One region of the Pseudonocardia sp. Ae505_Ps2 genome, then DNA from elsewhere that is predicted to be linked to it. Evidence: riboswitches for the same ligand, from Rfam matches in the RefSeq annotation. Region 1 holds a riboswitch; the other holds the start of a gene.
What was found. A riboswitch is a leader RNA that binds a small molecule or an ion and turns the genes downstream of it on or off. The one in region 1 is predicted to bind cobalamin.
Positions count from the first base shown of each region.

Region 1 (8,831 bases):
CGGCCAGCATCGCCTCGCCGTAGCCCTGCACGCACTCCGGGTCCGGGCCGTCGAGCGGCAGGCCGGTGAAGAACTTCGCCGCCATGCAGCCGCCCTGGCAGGAGTCGTAGTGCGAGCACGAGGCGCAGGCCCCGCCGGTCTGCGGCTGGCGCAGCTCGGTGAACAGCTCGGAGTGCTCCCACACCTCCTTGAAGCCGCCCTCGTCGCGGACGTTGCCCGCCAGGAAGTTCTCGTGGATCGCGAACGGGCAGGCGTAGACGTCGCCCACCGGGTCGATCAGGCAGACCACGCGGCCCGCGCCGCACAGGTTCAGCCCGGGCAGGGCCTCGCCGTAGGCCGACAGGTGGAAGAACGAGTCACCGGTCAGGACCTGGTCGCCGTTCGCGACCAGCCAGTCGTAGAGCTGCTTCTGCTGGGCCTGGGTCGGGTGCAGCTCGTCCCAGACGTCGGCGCCGCGGCCGGACGGGCGGAGACGGGTGATGCGCAGCTGGGCGCCGTACTTGTCGGCGATGGCCTTGAACTCGTCGAGCTGGTCGACGTTCTCCCGGGTCATCACGACCGAGGTCTTGGGGTGCTTGAAGCCCGCCTCGGCGAGGTTCTCCAGCGCGGTGATCGCGGTGTCGAACGAGCCGGGGCCCCGCACGTAGTCGTTGACCTCGGCCGTCGCGCCGTCCATCGAGATCTGGATGTCGACGTAGTCGGTCGCGGCGAGCTGCGCGGCACGGGCCTTGTCGAGCTTGACGCCGTTGGTGGAGAACTTGACGCCGACGTCGTGGGCGATGGCGTAGTCCAGCAGCTCCCAGAAGTCCGGGCGCACGGTCGGCTCGCCGCCACCGATGTTGATGTAGAAGACCTGCATGCGCTGCAGCTCGTCGATGACGGCCTTGGCCTCGGCGGTGCTCAGCTCGCGCGGGTCGCGCCGCCCCGAGCTGGACAGGCAGTGCACGCACGCGAGGTTGCACGCGTAGGTGAGCTCCCAGGTCAGGCAGATGGGCGAGTTCAGGCCGTACTGGAAGTGGTCGACCAGCTTCACGGGCACCTCACTGTGGTGGTCGGCGGGGCGGGCGGGACTAGCGGGCGACGATCGTGCGGGACTTCAGCAGTCCGGCGAGGGCACGCAGGTAGGCGTCGTGCTGGGCCTCGGGGACGTCGGCGGCCACGACGGCCGACCGGGCGTCCGGCTGGTTCTCCAGGTCGCGCACGACCGAGACCAGCTGGGGCGTCTTGAGGAAGGACAGCTTGCGGGTCACGAAGTCGTACACCAGGGCGCCGAAGGGCTCCGGACGCAGCGAGACGCTCTCGCTGAGCCGGTACGGTGCCGCGGGGTCGAAAGCCCCCGCGGCACCGTCCGGAACCGTGGTGTCGAGGGGCTTAGTAGACACCGCACATGCCGTCGATGGAGACCTCCTCGACGAGGGTCTCCTCGGTCAGGGCGTCCTCGTTCTGGTGCTCACTCATGCGCAACCTCCGCTGGATCCGACTCTCGGCGAGAGAGGTGGTGAACCGCCCCGCCGGCCGGCGGTGGCAGCGGATCGGACGCTATTGGCACCCGGTGCCGGAAATCAATACTCGACATCCACGCCCGTCCGTTCGGACGGGCGGGCAGGCTGTCTCCCATGACGGTCGGGACGGTCCTGCTGCACCTCTGCACCCCGGGTGAGTGGCGGAGGTGGCTCGACACCGGAGCCGTGGCTCCCCCCCTCCCTCGACGAGGTCGGGTTCGTGCACCTGTCGACGCCCGACCAGGTCGCCCTGCCCGCGCAGCGCCTGTTCGCCGGCCGGTCGGACCTGGTCCTGCTCGTCCTCGACCCGGCCCGGATCGACGGCGCCGGGATCGACGTCCGGTGGGAGCCGGGCGTGCCGACCGACCCGGCGTCGATGCGGTTCCCGCACGCCTACGGGGCGGTGCCGGCGTCGGCGGTGCTGATGGTGCTGCCCTACCGGCCCGGCCCGGACGGCTTCGCCGCCCCGGAGGTCCCCGAACCCGGCGCAGCGGCGCGGGCGATGGGGTTCGAGCCGTCGATGCTGCGCCGCGGCGCGAGCGCGGAGGAGCCCGTGACCGGCGGCGTCGCGGTCCGGACCGACGCCTGGCCGGTGTCGCGGATGCACAACCGGCTGCTGCTCGACCGTCCTGACCGGACCGATCCGGCCACCGTGCTCGCCGAGGCCGACCGGGCGCTCACCGCGCACGGCCTGCACCCGAACGCGCTGCTGTGGGGACCGGGCGCGGACGAGCTGGCCGACGGCCTGCGCGCCGCCGGGTGGTCGGTCGCGGCGAACGAGGCCATGACCGCCCCCACCACGACCGGCGCGCCCCCGGACACGGCGACGGTCACCGAGCTGGACCACCACGAGCTCCGCGGGTTCCGGCGCGCCTCCTGGGCCCGGGACCTGCCCGGCACCGGACCCGAGGACCTCGGCCAGCTGGTCGACCGCGACACCGGCGACGACCGGGTGCTGGCCCTGCACCGCCTCGCCGTCGTCGTCGACGACCGGGTGGTGGCGGCCGCGACGCTGCGCCGCGACGGTGCGACGGCCTGGCTCGACGCCCTGGAGACCGACCGGGCCCACCGCGGCCGGGGGCACGGCCGGGCGCTGCTGGCCCGCTCCCGCGAGCTCGCCGCCGAGCACGGCTGCGACCTGCTCGCACTGGGCGCCGGCGTCGACGACTGGCCACGGGACTGGTACCGGCGCAGCGGGTTCACGCCGGTCGGCACCCACCTCGAGGCCGCCGGCCCGCGCCGGTGATCTCTCCGGGTCGGGCACGCCCTGTCCTGAGCCCGCCCGGCACCCGCGGAGGTCCCTCCCCGCCGCCTCGGCCGTGACCGCACCGGGCACCCTGTGGTCGTGCAGTTGAGCCGTCGATCGTTCCTGCGGGCCGCCGGTGCGACCGCGGCGCTGGCGGGGATTCCGGCGCTGGCCGCGTGCGGGGCCCCGGCCGACACCACCGCCCCTCGGCTGGTGGCCGCGTTCGCCGGTGACGGCCCGCTCGGCGTCCCGGACCCGCACGTGGTGTGGCGGCCGGTGGACCGGGCGCGGGCGGCGGCCGTCGCGGACACGCTGCTGGTCTGGGACCAGGACATGACCCCACGGCCGCACCTGGCCGCGTCGGCGGCGCCGGACCGGACGGGGACGAGATGGCGGATCCGGCTGCGCGACGCCCCCGCCCACGACGGGCGCCCGCTGACCTCGGCCGACGTGCTGGCGTCGCTGCGCCGGATCACCGATCCCGCCACCGGGGCGACGGCGGCACCGTTGCTGGCCGGGCTCGACCTCGCCGCCAGCCGGGCGGTCTCGGCGTCGGAGGTGGAGCTGGTGCTCGGCGCCCCGGACTTCCTGTTCGGCCTCGTCCTGGGCTCGCCGGGCACCGGCATCGTGCGCGACGGCCGCGGCACCCCGCCGGTGGGCACCGGAGCGTTCCGCTGGCTGCCCGGGTCCCCGGACGCGCTCTACCGGCACGACGGCCACTGGCTGGGCGCGGCGCGCTCGCCCGCCGTGGAGTTCGTGGTGGACGACGACGAGGAGAACCGCTACCAGTCCCTCGTGGACGGTCACGTGCACTGGGCGCACGACCTGTTCCCGCACAGCGCGCGCCGGCTGCTCGGGCGGGTCGGCACGACGGTGGTGTCCGCGCCGGGCTCGGCGACCCGCTTCCTCGACGTCGGCCCGGCCGGGTCGGCCCCCGGCACCGGTACGGCGGGCGGCACGACCGCCGGGGCGTCCGGCGACGTGCTCGGCGATCCCCGGCTGGCCGAGGCGGTCCGGCTCGGCATCGACCGGACCGAGCTCGTCCGCGAGGTGCTGCTCGACCTCGCCGAGCCGGGCGACGACCTGTTCGGCCCGGGCCTGGCGTATCACCCGGCCGGGTTCGCGCCGGTGGAGCGCGACGTCGCCCGCGCGCGGGAGCTCGTCGCGGCGGCGGGCGCGGACCGGCTGGAGGTGCCGCTGCTGTTCGACCCGTTCGACCCGATGTCGCGCCCGGCCGCCGACACCGTCGTGGAACAGCTCGCCGAGATCGGGCTGACCTGCACGCCGCGCGAGCCGGACCCGCCCGACGCCGTCCCGACCCCGGGCATCCGGTTCCGCCGGGCCGCGGCGACCCCGCTCCCGCTGTACCTGCGCGCGACCGCGGGCCCGGACCCCGCCGACGACGCCCCGCCCGCCGCGACCGCGGGCGACGACGGCGCGCCGGCCGCACCGGCCGCGGCGGGACGGGCCGACGTGCGTGCCCTGCTCGCCACCGCGCGCGGGGTGCCCGACGAGGCGCGCCGGGTCGAGGCCCTGCGACGCGCCCAGCTCCTGCTGCGCGACCGCTCGACCGTCTGGTCCTCGGGCGACGAGCACGTCGGCGTCTCCGCCGACCTGACCGGCGTCGAGCCCGCCCGGCCCGACACCGCCACCTGGGCCCGGTTCCACCGGCTGCGGATGGGGTGACCCGCTGCGGGCGGGGCTCGGAACCGCTCCCGGCCGCAGGACGGGCGTGCGCAGCCGGGCCAGGGGCCCGGCCGCGCACGCCCCGCCGGGCCTCAGGCGCCGGCGTGCTCGCGCAGCAGCGCCGCCGTCTCGCGGGTGACCTCGGCGTGCAGCCGACAGTGCTCGTGGTGGTCGGCGTGGGCGCCGCAGGCCGCGGCGGACGCCTCGCAGGCCAGCGCGGCGGCCGAGGCGGCGGCCTCGCCGACGGCCTTGTCCCCGGTGCGGCGGCCGAGCACGGCCGCGGCGGCGGTGCAGAGGTCGGCGGCGTCGAGCGCCAGCAGGACCTCGGTCTCCATCCCGCCGGAGGCGACCATCGCCGAGGCGCAGGCGGTGCTCGCGCGGGCGGCGTCGTGCAGCTTCTCGACGACGACGGCCGGGGTGGTGACGCCGGCGGCGTCCAGGACGTGGTGGCTCACGGGATCTCCCTGTCGATGGTGGAACGGTCGGCGGCGGAGTACCCCACGGCGGGCCCTGCCTACCCGCCGCGCCTCGTCGACCACGACCGTCCGCCGGGCCGGTGCCGCCGGACACCCGTCGTCGCCGTGATCACCTGAACAGTTCGTCAGGTGTCACGTAGGGTCGGGGCGTGTCCGCCCTCCCCGCCGTCACCGCCTGCCGGGGGTGCTGCTGCGGCTCCGGCCGCAAGCACCCCGGCCTCGACCGCGACCACCACGACCGGCTGCTCGACCGGCTGACCGACGGCCTGGCCGGGCACGCCCGGCTGCGCACCAGCGAGTGCCTGGGCCCGTGCGCGGACTCCGACGTCCTGGTGGTCGCCCCGGCGCCCGGGGCCCGCCGGGCGGGCGCCCGCCCGGTCTGGCTCCGTGCGGTCCTGGACGCCGCGACCACGGACGCGGTCGCGGCCTGGGTGCGCGCCGGCGGGCCGGGCCTCGCCGCCGTCCCGCCCGCACTCGCGGGGCACGTGTTCACCCCCGGCCCCCGGGCGACGGCCGAGGGACGGGCGGCGGGCTGACCCCGGACCGCCGGTCACCGAGGGGGGTCGCATCCGCACCGATGGGGGGATGGAGTAGCTCTGCCCACAAGATGTAGTGTCCGGATCACTGGTGGTTCACCGGCCCGCCCGGGCCGGTGAGGCAAGAGGGAACCCGGTGGGAATCCGGGACTGCCCCGCAGCGGTGAACGGGAACGACCGCCGTCAACAGCACTGGGAGTGATCCCGGGAAGCGACGGCCAGTAGGTGTGAGCAGTGCGCCCGTGAGTCCGAAGACCTGCCACCGGTGCGCGTACCGACCGGTGCGCGCTGCTCCGGGGCCTCGTGGGACGGCGCCAGGGTGCGGTGGGCCGCCGACGGCACGGGACCCGCCGCCTCCTCGCACCGCGCCCGCCCCCGGAGGCGACGGCGACTCGCGAGGAGAGAGCCCGTGACGGCTTCCACCGCTGCACCGGCAACAGCACCCCCGGCCCTGCGCGTCATCCGGCGCGACGGCTCCGAGACCGGGTTCGACGCCACGAAGATCTCGGTGGCGACGACCAAGGCGTTCCTGGCGGTCGAGGGGGACTCGGGCGCGACGTCGTCGCGGCTGCACCACCTCGTGGCCGGGCTGACCGACCAGGTCGTCGCGGCGCTGACCCGGCACCCGGCGCACGCCGTGCACGTCGAGCAGATCCAGGACCAGGTCGAGCTCGCCCTGATGCGCGGCGGCCACCACAAGGTCGCCCGTTCCTACGTGCTCTACCGCGAGCAGCAGGCACGGGCCCGGGAACGCGACGGCGGGGACAGCGTGTCGGACGCACCGGTCGTGCACGTCACCGGGCCCGACGGCAGCCGGACCCCACTGGACCGTGACCGGGTCGCCGCGGTGCTCGGCGAGGCGTGCGACGGCATCGACGACGTCGCGCCGGAGCCGGTGCTCGCCGAGCTGGACCGCACCGTCTACGACGGCATCACCGCCGACGAGCTGGCCCAGGCCCTGGTCCTGGCCGCCCGCACCCTGGTGGAGCGCGAGCCCGCCTACTCCCTGGTGGCGTCCCGACTGCTGCTGGACCGGCTCCGCGCCGAGGCCGTCTCCCACCTGGCGGGCACCCGGGAGACCCCGGACCACGCGACGATGACCGAGCGGTACGCGTCCTACACGAAGGACTACCTGCGCCACGCCATCGCGATCGGCCTGGTCGACCCCGAGCTCGCGACCTTCGACCTGGACCGGGTCACCGCCGCCCTCCGCCCGGACCGTGACCTGCAGATCGGCTTCCTCGGCCTGCAGACCCTCTACGACCGCTACTTCCTGCACGAGCGCGGCGTGCGCTTCGAGCTGCCGCAGGCGTTCTTCCTGCGGGTCGCGATGGGGCTGGCGGTGCGCGAGATCGACCGCGAGGCCCGGGCGATCGAGTTCTACGAGGTCCTGTCCAGCTTCGACTTCATGGCCTCGACCCCGACGCTGTTCAACTCCGGCACCACCCGGCCGCAGCTGTCGTCGTGCTTCCTCACCACCGTCGACGACGACCTGGAGTCGATCTTCGGCGGGTACCGGAACAACGCGCTGCTGGCCAAGTACTCCGGTGGGCTCGGCAACGACTGGACCCCGGTCCGCGGCCTCGGCGCGCACATCCGCGGCACCAACGGCGTCTCCCAGGGGGTGGTGCCGTTCCTCAAGATCGCCGGGGACACGGCCGTCGCGGTGAACCAGGGCGGCAAGCGCAAGGGCGCGGCGTGCGCCTACCTGGAGACCTGGCACGTCGACATCGAGGAGTTCCTCGACCTGCGCAAGAACACCGGCGACGACCGCCGCCGGACCCACGACATGAACACCGCGAACTGGGTGCCCGACGAGTTCCTGCGCCGCGTGCAGGCCGACGCCGAGTGGACACTGTTCTCCCCGGACGAGGTGCCCGACCTGCACGACCTCTACGGCACCGCGTTCGCCCAGCGGTACCGCGAGTACGAGGCGGCCGCGGCGCGCGGCGAGATCCGGGTGCACCGCACGGTGCGCGCGGTCGAGCTGTGGCGGCGGATGCTGACCATGCTGTTCGAGACCGGGCACCCGTGGATCACGTTCAAGGACCCGTGCAACCTGCGCAGCCCGCAGCAGCACGCGGGGGTGGTGCACTCGTCGAACCTGTGCACCGAGATCACCCTGAACACCCGCGCCGGCGACGAGGGCGAGGTCGCGGTCTGCAACCTCGGCTCGGTGAACCTCGCCGCGCACGTCACGCGCGACGGGCTCGACGCGGACAAGCTCCGTCGCACGGTGACGACCGCGGTGCGGATGCTCGACAACGTCGTGGACATCAACTTCTACACGATCCCCGAGGCCCGCCGGTCCAACCTGCGCCACCGCCCGGTCGGCCTGGGCATGATGGGCTTCTCCGACGCGCTGTTCGTCCAGCGCATCGCCCCCGCGAGCGACGCGGCCGTCGAGTTCGCCGACACCTCGGCCGAGCTCCTGAGCTTCCACGCGATCACCGCGTCGTCGGACCTGGCGGTCGAGCGCGGCCGCTACGCCAGCTTCGACGGGTCGCTGTGGAGCCGCGGGATCCTGCCGCTGGACTCGCTCGACCTGCTGGCCGCGGCCCGCGGCGACGGCGAGCTCGAGATCGACCGGTCGTCCACGCTGGACTGGGACACACTGCGGGAGAAGGTCCGCACCCAGGGGATGCGCAACTCCAACGTGCTCGCGATCGCCCCGACGGCGACGATCTCGAACATCTGCGGGGTCGGGCAGTCGATCGAGCCGATCCACCTCAACCTGTACGTGAAGTCCAACATGTCCGGCGACTTCACCGTGATCAACCCGCACCTGGTCCGCGACCTCAAGGAGCGCGGGCTGTGGGACGAGGTGATGGTCGCCGACCTGAAGTACTTCGACGGGTCGCTGGCCGAGATCGACCGGGTCCCCGCCGACCTGAAGGAGCTCTACGCGACCGCGTTCGAGATCGAGCCGAGCCGGCTCGTGGCCGCGGCGTCGCGCCGGCAGAAGTGGCTCGACCAGGCCCAGTCGTTGAACCTCTACCTGGCCTCCCCCAGCGGCCGTGCCCTGGACGAGCTCTACCGCCTGGCCTGGCGTTCGGGCCTCAAGACCACCTACTACCTGCGCACCCGCGCGGCGACGGCCGTCGAGAAGTCCACCCTCACCGGCACCGACGGCCGACTGACCGGCGTGCCCAGCACCCCCGCGGCCGCCCCGGCCCCGGCGGCCCCGGCGCCGTCGCCCGCGGCGACCGTGCCCGCGGTCCCCGTCACCGCCCCCGATCTCGACCCGGGCGCCGCCTGCTCGGTCGACGACCCCGACTGCGAGGCCTGCCAGTGAGCACCCCGACCACCGACCGCCACACGGGCGCCGACACCAGCGGGCTCGGCGAGATCGCCCGCGGCGCCGCCCCGATCGACGCCGACGACA
Region 1 is NZ_MCIP01000001.1:937,160-945,990, forward strand. It holds gene mftC (mycofactocin radical SAM maturase) at 1-1,033, opposite strand, end outside; gene mftB (mycofactocin biosynthesis chaperone MftB) at 1,071-1,382, opposite strand; gene mftA (mycofactocin precursor MftA) at 1,372-1,458, opposite strand; gene Ae505Ps2_RS33095 (GNAT family N-acetyltransferase) at 1,723-2,748, shown strand; gene Ae505Ps2_RS04295 (ABC transporter substrate-binding protein) at 2,848-4,434, shown strand; gene Ae505Ps2_RS04300 (hypothetical protein) at 4,527-4,889, opposite strand; gene Ae505Ps2_RS04305 (hypothetical protein) at 5,060-5,446, shown strand; cobalamin riboswitch at 5,522-5,725, shown strand; gene Ae505Ps2_RS04310 (ribonucleoside-diphosphate reductase subunit alpha) at 5,856-8,741, shown strand; gene Ae505Ps2_RS04315 (ribonucleotide-diphosphate reductase subunit beta) at 8,738-8,831, shown strand, end outside.

Region 2 (8,831 bases), 2.3 Mb from region 1:
GCTCGTCGGCCTGGCGACGGTCATCGGGATCGGCGCCGGCATCGGGTCGGTGCTGTTCCACGAGCTGATCCTCGGCGTGACCTGGCTGGTCACCGGGCGGGAGGACTTCTCCGACGCCGGCCGGGTCGCCTCGCCGCACCTGCCCGGGCTGGGCGTGTGGTTCCTGCTGATCGCCCCGGTGCTCGGCGGCCTGGTGTACGGCCCGCTGGTCCAGCGGTTCGCCCCGGAGGCGCGCGGGCACGGGGTGCCCGAGGTGATGTTCGCCGTCGCGCGCAGGGGCGGGCGGATCCCGGCCACCGTCGCCGCGGTGAAGGCGCTCGCGTCGGGGATCTGCATCGGGACCGGCGGCTCCGTCGGCCGGGAGGGCCCGATCGTGCAGATCGGCTCCGCGCTCGCCTCGGCGATCGGGCAGTGGCTGCGGGTGCCCGCCACCCGGCTGGTGCTCATGGTCGCCTGCGGTGCCGCGGGCGGGATCTCCGCGACGTTCGACGCCCCGGTCTCCGGGGTGGTGTTCGGCCTGGAGCTGATCCTGCGGTCGTTCAGCGCCGAGGCGTTCGGCGTGCTGGTGATCAGCTCGGTGGTCGCGAACGTCGTCGCCGAGGTGATCGCCGGCGACCGCGCGATCCTGACCCTGCCGCACTTCGACCTGGGCAGCCCCGCCCAGCTGCCGCTCTACGCGCTGCTCGGGCTGCTCGCCGGGCTGCTGGGCTGGGCCTTCGCCCGGATCCTCTACGTCGTCGAGGACGCCTGTGACGCCGTCTGGCGCGGCCCGGAGTGGCTGCGCCCGGCCGTCGGCGGGCTGCTGCTCGGCGCGCTGCTGCTGGCACTGCCCCAGATGTACGGCGTCGGCTACCCCGTGCTGGAGGCCGCGATCGGTGGCCGGTACGCCGTCGGGTTCCTGCTCCTGCTCGTCGTCGGGAAGATCCTCGCGTCCAGCCTCACCATCGGCATCGGCGGGTCCGGCGGTGTGTTCGCGCCGTCGCTGTTCGTCGGTGGCACCGCCGGTACCGCCTTCGGCTACGCCGCCGCGGCCCTGTTCCCGGCGCTGGACCTGCACCCCGGCGCGTTCGGTCTGGTCGGCATGGCGGCGGTGTTCGCGGGGGCGGCGCACGCCCCGATCACCGCGGTGCTCATCGTGTTCGAGCTGACCGGCGACTACGCCCTCATCCTGCCGCTGATGGCCGCCGTCGTCCTGGCCACCGGCCTGTCGAACCTGGTGTCGCGGGACAACATCTACACGCTCAAGCTGCTGCGACGCGGGATCGACCTCGCTGCCGACACCCCGACCGACGAGGCGCTGCGCCGGGTCGTCGTCGCCCAGGTGATGCGTCCCGTCGACGGCACCCCGCCCGGCCCGGAGCTGCCCGCGCTGGACCCGGCCGCCCCGGTGCACGACGTCCTCGGGGTGCTCGCCGCGCACCGGGGAGCCGCGCTGCCCGTGCGGGAGCCGGACGGGCCGCTGCTCGGGACGCTCGCCGAACACGACCTGCTCGACCATCTGCGGGGGGTGTCGGGGCGGGGGACGGTTGACCACTGACCCGGTCGCGTGATGGGCTCCCCGACGACGACGGAACAGGAAGCCGGTGCGAATCCGGCGCGGTCCCGCCACTGTCACCGGGGAGTGCCCTCCCCACACCGGTGCCACCGCCCGCGAGGGTGGGAAGGCCGGGGAGGGCGCGGGGATCCGGGAGCCAGGACACTGCCCGTCGTCGCGGATTCCCACTGGTGAGGGCGCGGACCCTCGAGGAGGACATGCGATGAGCCACGACCTGGTGGTGCTCGGTACCGACCCGTCCGGCGACGGCGCACCCCGCCCGGGTGCCCACGTCGCCGACCTGCTGGCCGACGCCGAGACCGTCTTCGCCTTCCCCCAGGCCGAGTCGACGGCCCTGTTCTACGCCGAGGCGTGGCGGGTCGAGCCGGTCACCCCGCGTGACGCCGTCGCCCGGATCGGGGCCTGGGCCGCCGCCGGACCCGCCGGCGGCGCGGTGCTGCTGGTCGGGGGCGACCCCGCGGCCGACGCCGCGCTCGGTGCGGTCCTCGACGGGTTGGCGCGCACCGTCCCGGCGCTGCGGGCCCGGGTCGCCGAGGGCAGCCGCGTCGCGCCGCCGCACCGCAGCCCGCTGATCGGCTGAGACCGCCGGCGGGCGGCGCGCTCAGGCCCGCCAGCTGCCCAGCGGGTCGGCCCGGGTGAGGTCGGGGTCGGCGGCGTCGAGCGTGCGGGTGCGGCCGGGCCCGGTGTAGGCGGTCTCGAAGCGCACGGTGACCCGCCCGTGCCCGGCGCCCTGGACCCAGCCGTGGCCGTGCTCGGGGTGGGCGACGTCGTCGCCGGCGCGCCAGGGCCGGTCCGGGTCGGGTTCGCGGTCGGGGCGGCCCGGGCGGACGGGGCCGGGCACGTCGCCGGCACCCGTGGTCGCGTCGGCCCCCGCGGTACCGCCGGTCCCCGCAGGACTGTCGGCCCCCGCGGCCGCGCCCGTCCCCGTCCTCGCGTCGGTGTCCGGAGGTGCGTCGGTGTCCGGTGGTGCGTCGAGCACGGCCACCCCCGCCGCGCCGGCCCGGGCGGCGGCCGCGGGCGGGGGGTCCAGGGCCGAGGCCGTCGTCCACCCGTTCTCCGAGGGCACCGCGTCGAACAGGGCCAGCGGCGGCTCGTCGCCGAAGCCGGACACCGACACGCCCAGCAGCCGCACCCCGCCCTCGCCGACCGCGCCCTCGGCCAGCCGGCGCGCCACCGCGACCAGGGTCGCCAGGTCCCGGGTGCCGAACGGGGTCGTCTCCGACCGGGTGTGGGTGGTGAAGTCCCCGGTCCGCGCCTTCACGGTGACGGTGCGGGCGGTCCGACCGTCGGCGACCAGCCGTCGGTGCACGGCGACGCAGATCGACTCCACCGCGGTGTGCACCGCGCTCATCGCGGTCAGGTCGGCGTCGAAGGTCGTCTCCGCGCTGATCTGCTTGGCCGCGCCGCGCGGGGCGACCGGACGGTCGTCGATGCCGCGGGCGAGACGGTGCAGCTCGGACCCGATCGCACTACCCAGCACCCCGGCGACCTCGCGGGCGTCCATCGCGGCGAGCTGCCCGATCGTCTCGATCCCGATCTTCCGCAGCGCCTCGCCGGAGACCGGCCCGATGCCCCACAGTGACCGCACCGGCAGCGGGTCGAGCACGGCCGCCTGCTCGGCGTGGGCGATCACCCGCAGCCCGTCCGGCTTGGCCAGCTCGGAGGCGATCTTCGCGATCTGCTTGCCCGACCCGGCGCCCACCGAGGCGGGCAGCCCGGTGCGGTCGCGCACCGCGCCGCGCAGCCGGGTGCCCCACTCCCGCACCTGGTCGGGGGAGGCGCCCACGAGGTCGGGCGGCTCCACGAACGCCTCGTCCACCGACACCGGCTCCAGCACGGGGGAGAACTCGCCGAGGACGGCCATGACCTCCTCGGACAGCGCCTTGTACAGGGAGAACCGGGGCGGCAGGACCGTCGCGTGCGGGCAGCGCCGCCGCGCCTGGCCCATCGGCATCGCCGAGCGTGCCCCGAACACCCGGGCCTGGTAGCTCGCCCCCGCGACGACGCCGCGAGGTCCCGCGCCGCCGACGAGGACCGGACGGTCGGCCAGGGTGGGCCGGGTGAGCTGCTCGACGGAGGCGAAGAACGCGTCCATGTCGAGGTGCAGCACCCAGCGGTCGGCCGCCGCGGTCACTCCATCATCACCCGTGCATCGTGCCCCGGCGCACCGACAGGATCGCGTCGCCGTCGGCGACGGTGACGGCCGGGGCCACCGGTCCCGCCCCGGCGACGGCGCCCGGGTGGTCGTCGAGGCCGGTGGGGACGTCGGTGACCCACCAGCTCCCGGCGGTGCCGGTCCAGTCCAGCACCCGGGCCGGGCCGTGCGGCGGGGACAGGGTGATCGCGTCCATCGGGCTCGACAGGCCCTCCCCGGTGGCCTTGAGCAGCGCCTCCTTCCGGGTCCAGGTGACCAGGAAGCCGGTCCCGTCGGGCGTCCCGGCGGCGAGCTCGGCGGGGGACAGGGCGTGCCGGGCCAGGCCGTCGAGGCCGGACAGGGGGCGGTGCGCCTCGACGTCGACGCCGACCGGCCCGGTCCCGACCGCGACACCGACCAGCGCGCCGGAGTGGGTGAGGGAGAAGCCGGGGTCGTCGCCGCGCCCGGCCAGGCGGGGCTTGCCGTGCGGCTCCCCGCAGCGGCAGGTCCGGTCGAGGACGAGCTCGGCGGGGTCGGCGTCGAGCCGCTCGGCGAGCACGAGCCGGGCCAGCGCGTGCGCGGCGAGGTAGCGGGCGCGGTCCTCGGGCCGTCGCAGCGCGACGAGCCGTTCGCGTTCGTGGGCGTCCAGCAGCGCGACGAGGTCGGCGCGGGCGCCGGGATCGGCCGGGGCGGCCCACCAGACGGTGACGGTCACGGCGTCCAGCCTCCCACGTCGCACCCCGGTCGGGGCGCGCCGCCGGGAGTGATCACGGACCGGGCACACGAAGGGTCGCCCGTCGGCGTCTCCGGTGCCCGGTCCGTGCTCCCCGTGCGGTCAGCCGCTGCGGCGGGCGGCGAAGTCCGTGCGGACGTGGGCCGGGCGGGCCTGCGGGGCCGGCCCCGCCGTGCGCGGTGCCGCCGGGCCGCCCGGCGCGCCGGACCGGCCGCGCTTGGCCGCACGGCGCTCGGCGCGGTTGGCGGGTGCGGTGGCGGTGGCCCCGCCGGGTGCCGCCCCGCCGGCCGTGCCGGGCCCGGTCGCGCCGGTCAGGGAACCGGGAACCGCGGACGCGTCGGTCGGTCGGGCTGTGCTGTGGGCTGCCCTGTGGGCGGTGCTGTGGGCGGTGCTGTGGGCGGTGGTGTGGCGGGTCGTGGGCATACGACCTCCTCGGAACATCGGGTCGGACTCGGACCGGGTGAGAGGGGCCGGTGACGCGCGGGGACGCCGGAGGGGCCGCGTGAGGGCGGCGACGGTTCCGGGGCCCGGTGAGGACGTCACGGGCCGGCGACGGAGGGCGCGGAGATCGACCGCGCGGGTCGCTCAGAGGAACCGGATCAGCATGGCGGCGACGCTACGACGACGACCCCGACCGGTGCCACCGGTTTTCCCCGGCGCCGCCGCCCTATCGTCGCGGGCATGGGTACGGCGGGCACGGGTACGGCAGGGACGGCGGGCACGGTGACGGCGGACGTGCTGGTGATCGGCGGCGGCATCGCGGGGGTGTCGGTCGCGTGGGAGCTGGCCGCGCACGCCCGGGTCGTGCTGACCGAGGCGGAGGACGACCTGCCGGTCCACTCCACCGCCCGCTCCGCGGCGACCTACATCCCCGGGCACGGCTCCGGCCCGTTCCGCGCGCTGATCGACGCCTCGGGCCCGCGGTTCGCCGCGCTGCCCGCGCTGCTCGGCACGCCACCGCTGCTGAGCCCGCGCCCGGTCCTGCACGTCGCCGACGACGACCTGGCCGCCGACCACCTCGCCACGACGGTGCGCGAGCAGCACGGCGAGCCCGGCGCCCCGGTCGCGCTGGACCCCGAGCAGGCCTGGCGACGCGTGCCGGTGCTGCGCCGGGCCCCGCGTGCGGCCGCGTGGACCGCCGGTGCCTGCGACGTCGACACCGCCGCCCTGCACGACGGCTACCGGCGCGGGCTGCGCGCCCGCGGCGGCACCGTGCTGCGCGGGGCCCGGGTGGCCGCGCTGGAGCGGGACGGCTCCGGCTGGACCGCCACGACGGCCGCCGGGCACCGGGTGCGGGCGGAGACGGTCGTCGACGCGGCCGGCGCCTGGGCCGACGCGGTGGCGGCACTCGCCGGCGTGCCCGGTGCCGGACTGACCCCCTACCGGCGCACGATCGCGGCGTGCCCGGTCGCCGACCCGTCGGTGCTCACCGTCGACGGCGCCGTCCTGCCGATGGTCGTCGACGCCGCCGAGCGCTGGTACCTCAAGGCCGAGGCGGACACGGTGCTCGTCTCCCCGGCCGACGAGACCCAGGCCGAGCCGGGCGACGCCCGTCCCGACGAGCTCGACGTCGCCCTCGCCCTGGACCGGGTGGGCGCGGCGACCACGCTGGGGCTGCGGTCTGTCCGGACCGCGTGGGCGGGGCTGCGGACCTTCGCCCCCGACCGTGCCCCCGTGCTGGGTGCGCGCCCGGAGCACCCCGGCTTCTTCTTCGTCGCTGGGCAGGGCGGGTCGGGCATCGAGTCCGCGCCGGCGCTGGCCGCGCTGGCCGCGTCGGTCGTCCTCGGCCGGCCGTCGCCGGCCGACATCGATCTCGACCCGGCTGCGTGCTCCGTCACACGATTGACGTAAGCGCTCGCTTACCACCGGCTGGCACGATGGACCCATGGCGCTGACCACCACCGGCACCGAGACGCACGACCTGTTCTCGGGCGACTTCTGGACCGACCCGCACCCCGCCTACGCGGCCCTGCGCACCGAGGAGCGGGTGCGGGAGCTCGCACTTCCGGACGGGAAGGTGTGGCTGATCAGCCGGTACGCCGACGTCCGCGCCGCGTTCGTCGACCCGCGGCTGAGCAAGGACTGGCGGTACACGCTGCCCGCCGACCAGCGCGAGGGCCAGCCGGCCGCGCCGATCCCGATGATGATCCTGATGGACCCGCCGGACCACACCCGGCTGCGCAAGCTCGTCGGCCGCTCGTTCACCGTGCGGCGGATGAACGACCTGCAGCCCAGGGTCGAGGAGATCACCCAGGAGCTGCTCGACGCGCTGCCTGCCGAGGGCCCCGTCGACCTCATGCGCCAGTACGCGTTCCTCGTCCCGGTGCTGGTCATCTGCGAGCTGCTGGGCGTGCCCGCCGAGGACCGCGACAAGTTCTCCGCGTGGTCGTCGGTGCTGGTCGACGACTCCCCGCAGGAGGAGAAGTTCGCCGCGATGGGCAGCCTGAACGGCTACCTCGCCGAGCTGATCGAGCGCAAGCGCACCGAGCCCGACGACGCCCTGCTCTCCGGCCTGCTCGCCGTCAGCGACGCCGACGGCGACCGGCTGTCCTCCGAGGAGCTCGTCGCGATGGCGACCCTGTTGCTCATCGCCGGGCACGAGACCACGGTCAACCTGATCGGCAACGGCGTGCTCGCCCTGCTGACCCACCCCGAGCAGCACGCCCGGCTGAAGGCCGACCCGTCGCTGATCAACTCGGCGGTGGAGGAGTTCCTGCGCTTCGAGTCCCCGGTCTCCAACGCCCCGATGCGCTTCGCCAGCGAGGACGTCGAGTACTCCGGGGTGACCATCCCCGCCGGATCGACCGTGATGCTGGGGCTCGCCGCGGCGAACCGGGACCCGGAGTGGCTGGCGGACCCGGATCGCCTCGACATCACCCGGGACTCCTCGTCCGGGGTGTTCTTCGGGCACGGCATCCACTTCTGCCTGGGCGCGCAGCTGGCCCGCACCGAGGGGCGGGTGGCGATCGGCAAGCTCATCGCGCAGCGACCGGACCTGGCGCTGGCCGTCGACCCCTCGGAGCTCGTCTACCGCGAGTCGACGCTGGTCCGGGGCCTGTCCCGGCTGCCGGTCACGCCGGGCGCGCCCGCCTGAGGGCCGCGCCGCCGCCGGACGCGACCGAGGGGGCGCGCCCGGCGGGGCCGGCGTGGACCCGGCGGGGCGGCCGTCGGTGCAGCGGGTCGGGGTCAGCGCAGCGGAGCGCCGGTCTTCTCCCGGACCTCGTCGGCGGTGACGCCGGGCGCGGTCTCGACCAGTGCGAGCCCGTCCGGCGTCACGTCGATCACGGCCAGGTCGGTGACGATCTTCGTGACGCAGCCGAGGCCGGTGATCGGCAGCGAGCACCGCTCCACGATCTTGGGGGACCCGTCCTTGGAGACGTGGTCCATCATCACGATCACCGAGCGCGCGCCGTGGACGAGGTCCATCGCGCCGCCCATCCCCTTGATCATCTTGCCGGGGATCGCCCAGTTCGCGAGATCGCCGTTCGCGGCGACCTCCATCCCGCCCAGGACGGCCACGTCGAGCTTCCCGGCCCGGATCTGGCCGAAGCTCTCGGCGGAGCCGAAGAAGGCGGCACCGGCGGCGACGGTGACGGTCTCCTTGCCGGCGTTGATGAGGTCGGGGTCGACCTCGTCGTCGGTGGGGTAGGGGCCGACGCCGAGGATCCCGTTCTCCGAGTGCAGCACGACCGTCCGGCCCTCGGGGATGTGCCCGGGGACCAGGGTCGGCATGCCGATGCCGAGGTTGACGTACGCGCCGTCGGGCAGCTCCGCCGCGACCCGGGCGGCCATCTCGTCACGGTTGAGGGCCATGGTCAACGCACCGTCCTGAACTCGACCGGCTTCTCGACGTCGGGGACGTGCAGCACGCGGTGCACGTGGATGCCGGGGGTGTGGACCTCGTCGGGGTCGATCTCCCCGGGCTCGACCAGGTGCTCGACCTGGGCGATCGTCGTCCGCCCGGCCGCGGCGCAGTCCGGGTTGAAGTTGCGCGCCGCGCGCCGGAACACCAGGTTGCCGTGCCGGTCGCCCTTCCAGGCGTGGACCAGCGCGAAGTCCGGGGTGAGGGCACGCTCGAGGACGTAGGTCACGCCGTCGAACTCGCGGGTCTCCTTCGCCGGGGACTCGACGGCGACCGAGCCGTCGGCCGCGTAGCGCCAGGGCAGCCCGCCCTCGGCGACCAGCGTGCCGACCCCGGCCGGGGTGTAGAACGCCGGGATGCCCGCGCCGCCGGCCCGCAGTCGCTCGGCGAGGGTGCCCTGCGGGGTCAGCTCCAGCTCCAGCTCGCCGGCGAGGTACTGGCGGGCGAACTCCTTGTTGTTGCCGACGTAGGAGCCGATCGTGCGCCGGATGCGCCCGGCGGCGAGCAGGGTGCCCAGGCCGAAGCCGTCGACGCCCAGGTTGTTCGA
Region 2 is NZ_MCIP01000001.1:3,228,845-3,237,675, forward strand. It holds gene Ae505Ps2_RS15450 (chloride channel protein) at 1-1,537, shown strand, start outside; cobalamin riboswitch at 1,534-1,723, shown strand; gene Ae505Ps2_RS15455 (hypothetical protein) at 1,758-2,135, shown strand; gene Ae505Ps2_RS15460 (DNA polymerase IV) at 2,157-3,689, opposite strand; gene Ae505Ps2_RS15465 (4'-phosphopantetheinyl transferase superfamily protein) at 3,697-4,404, opposite strand; gene Ae505Ps2_RS15470 (hypothetical protein) at 4,525-4,845, opposite strand; gene Ae505Ps2_RS15475 (FAD-dependent oxidoreductase) at 5,104-6,273, shown strand; gene Ae505Ps2_RS15480 (cytochrome P450) at 6,308-7,516, shown strand; gene Ae505Ps2_RS15485 (3-oxoacid CoA-transferase subunit B) at 7,609-8,235, opposite strand; gene Ae505Ps2_RS15490 (CoA transferase subunit A) at 8,238-8,831, opposite strand, start outside.
Region 2: another riboswitch for cobalamin. It lies ahead of Ae505Ps2_RS15455 (hypothetical protein); the one in region 1 lies ahead of Ae505Ps2_RS04310 (ribonucleoside-diphosphate reductase subunit alpha).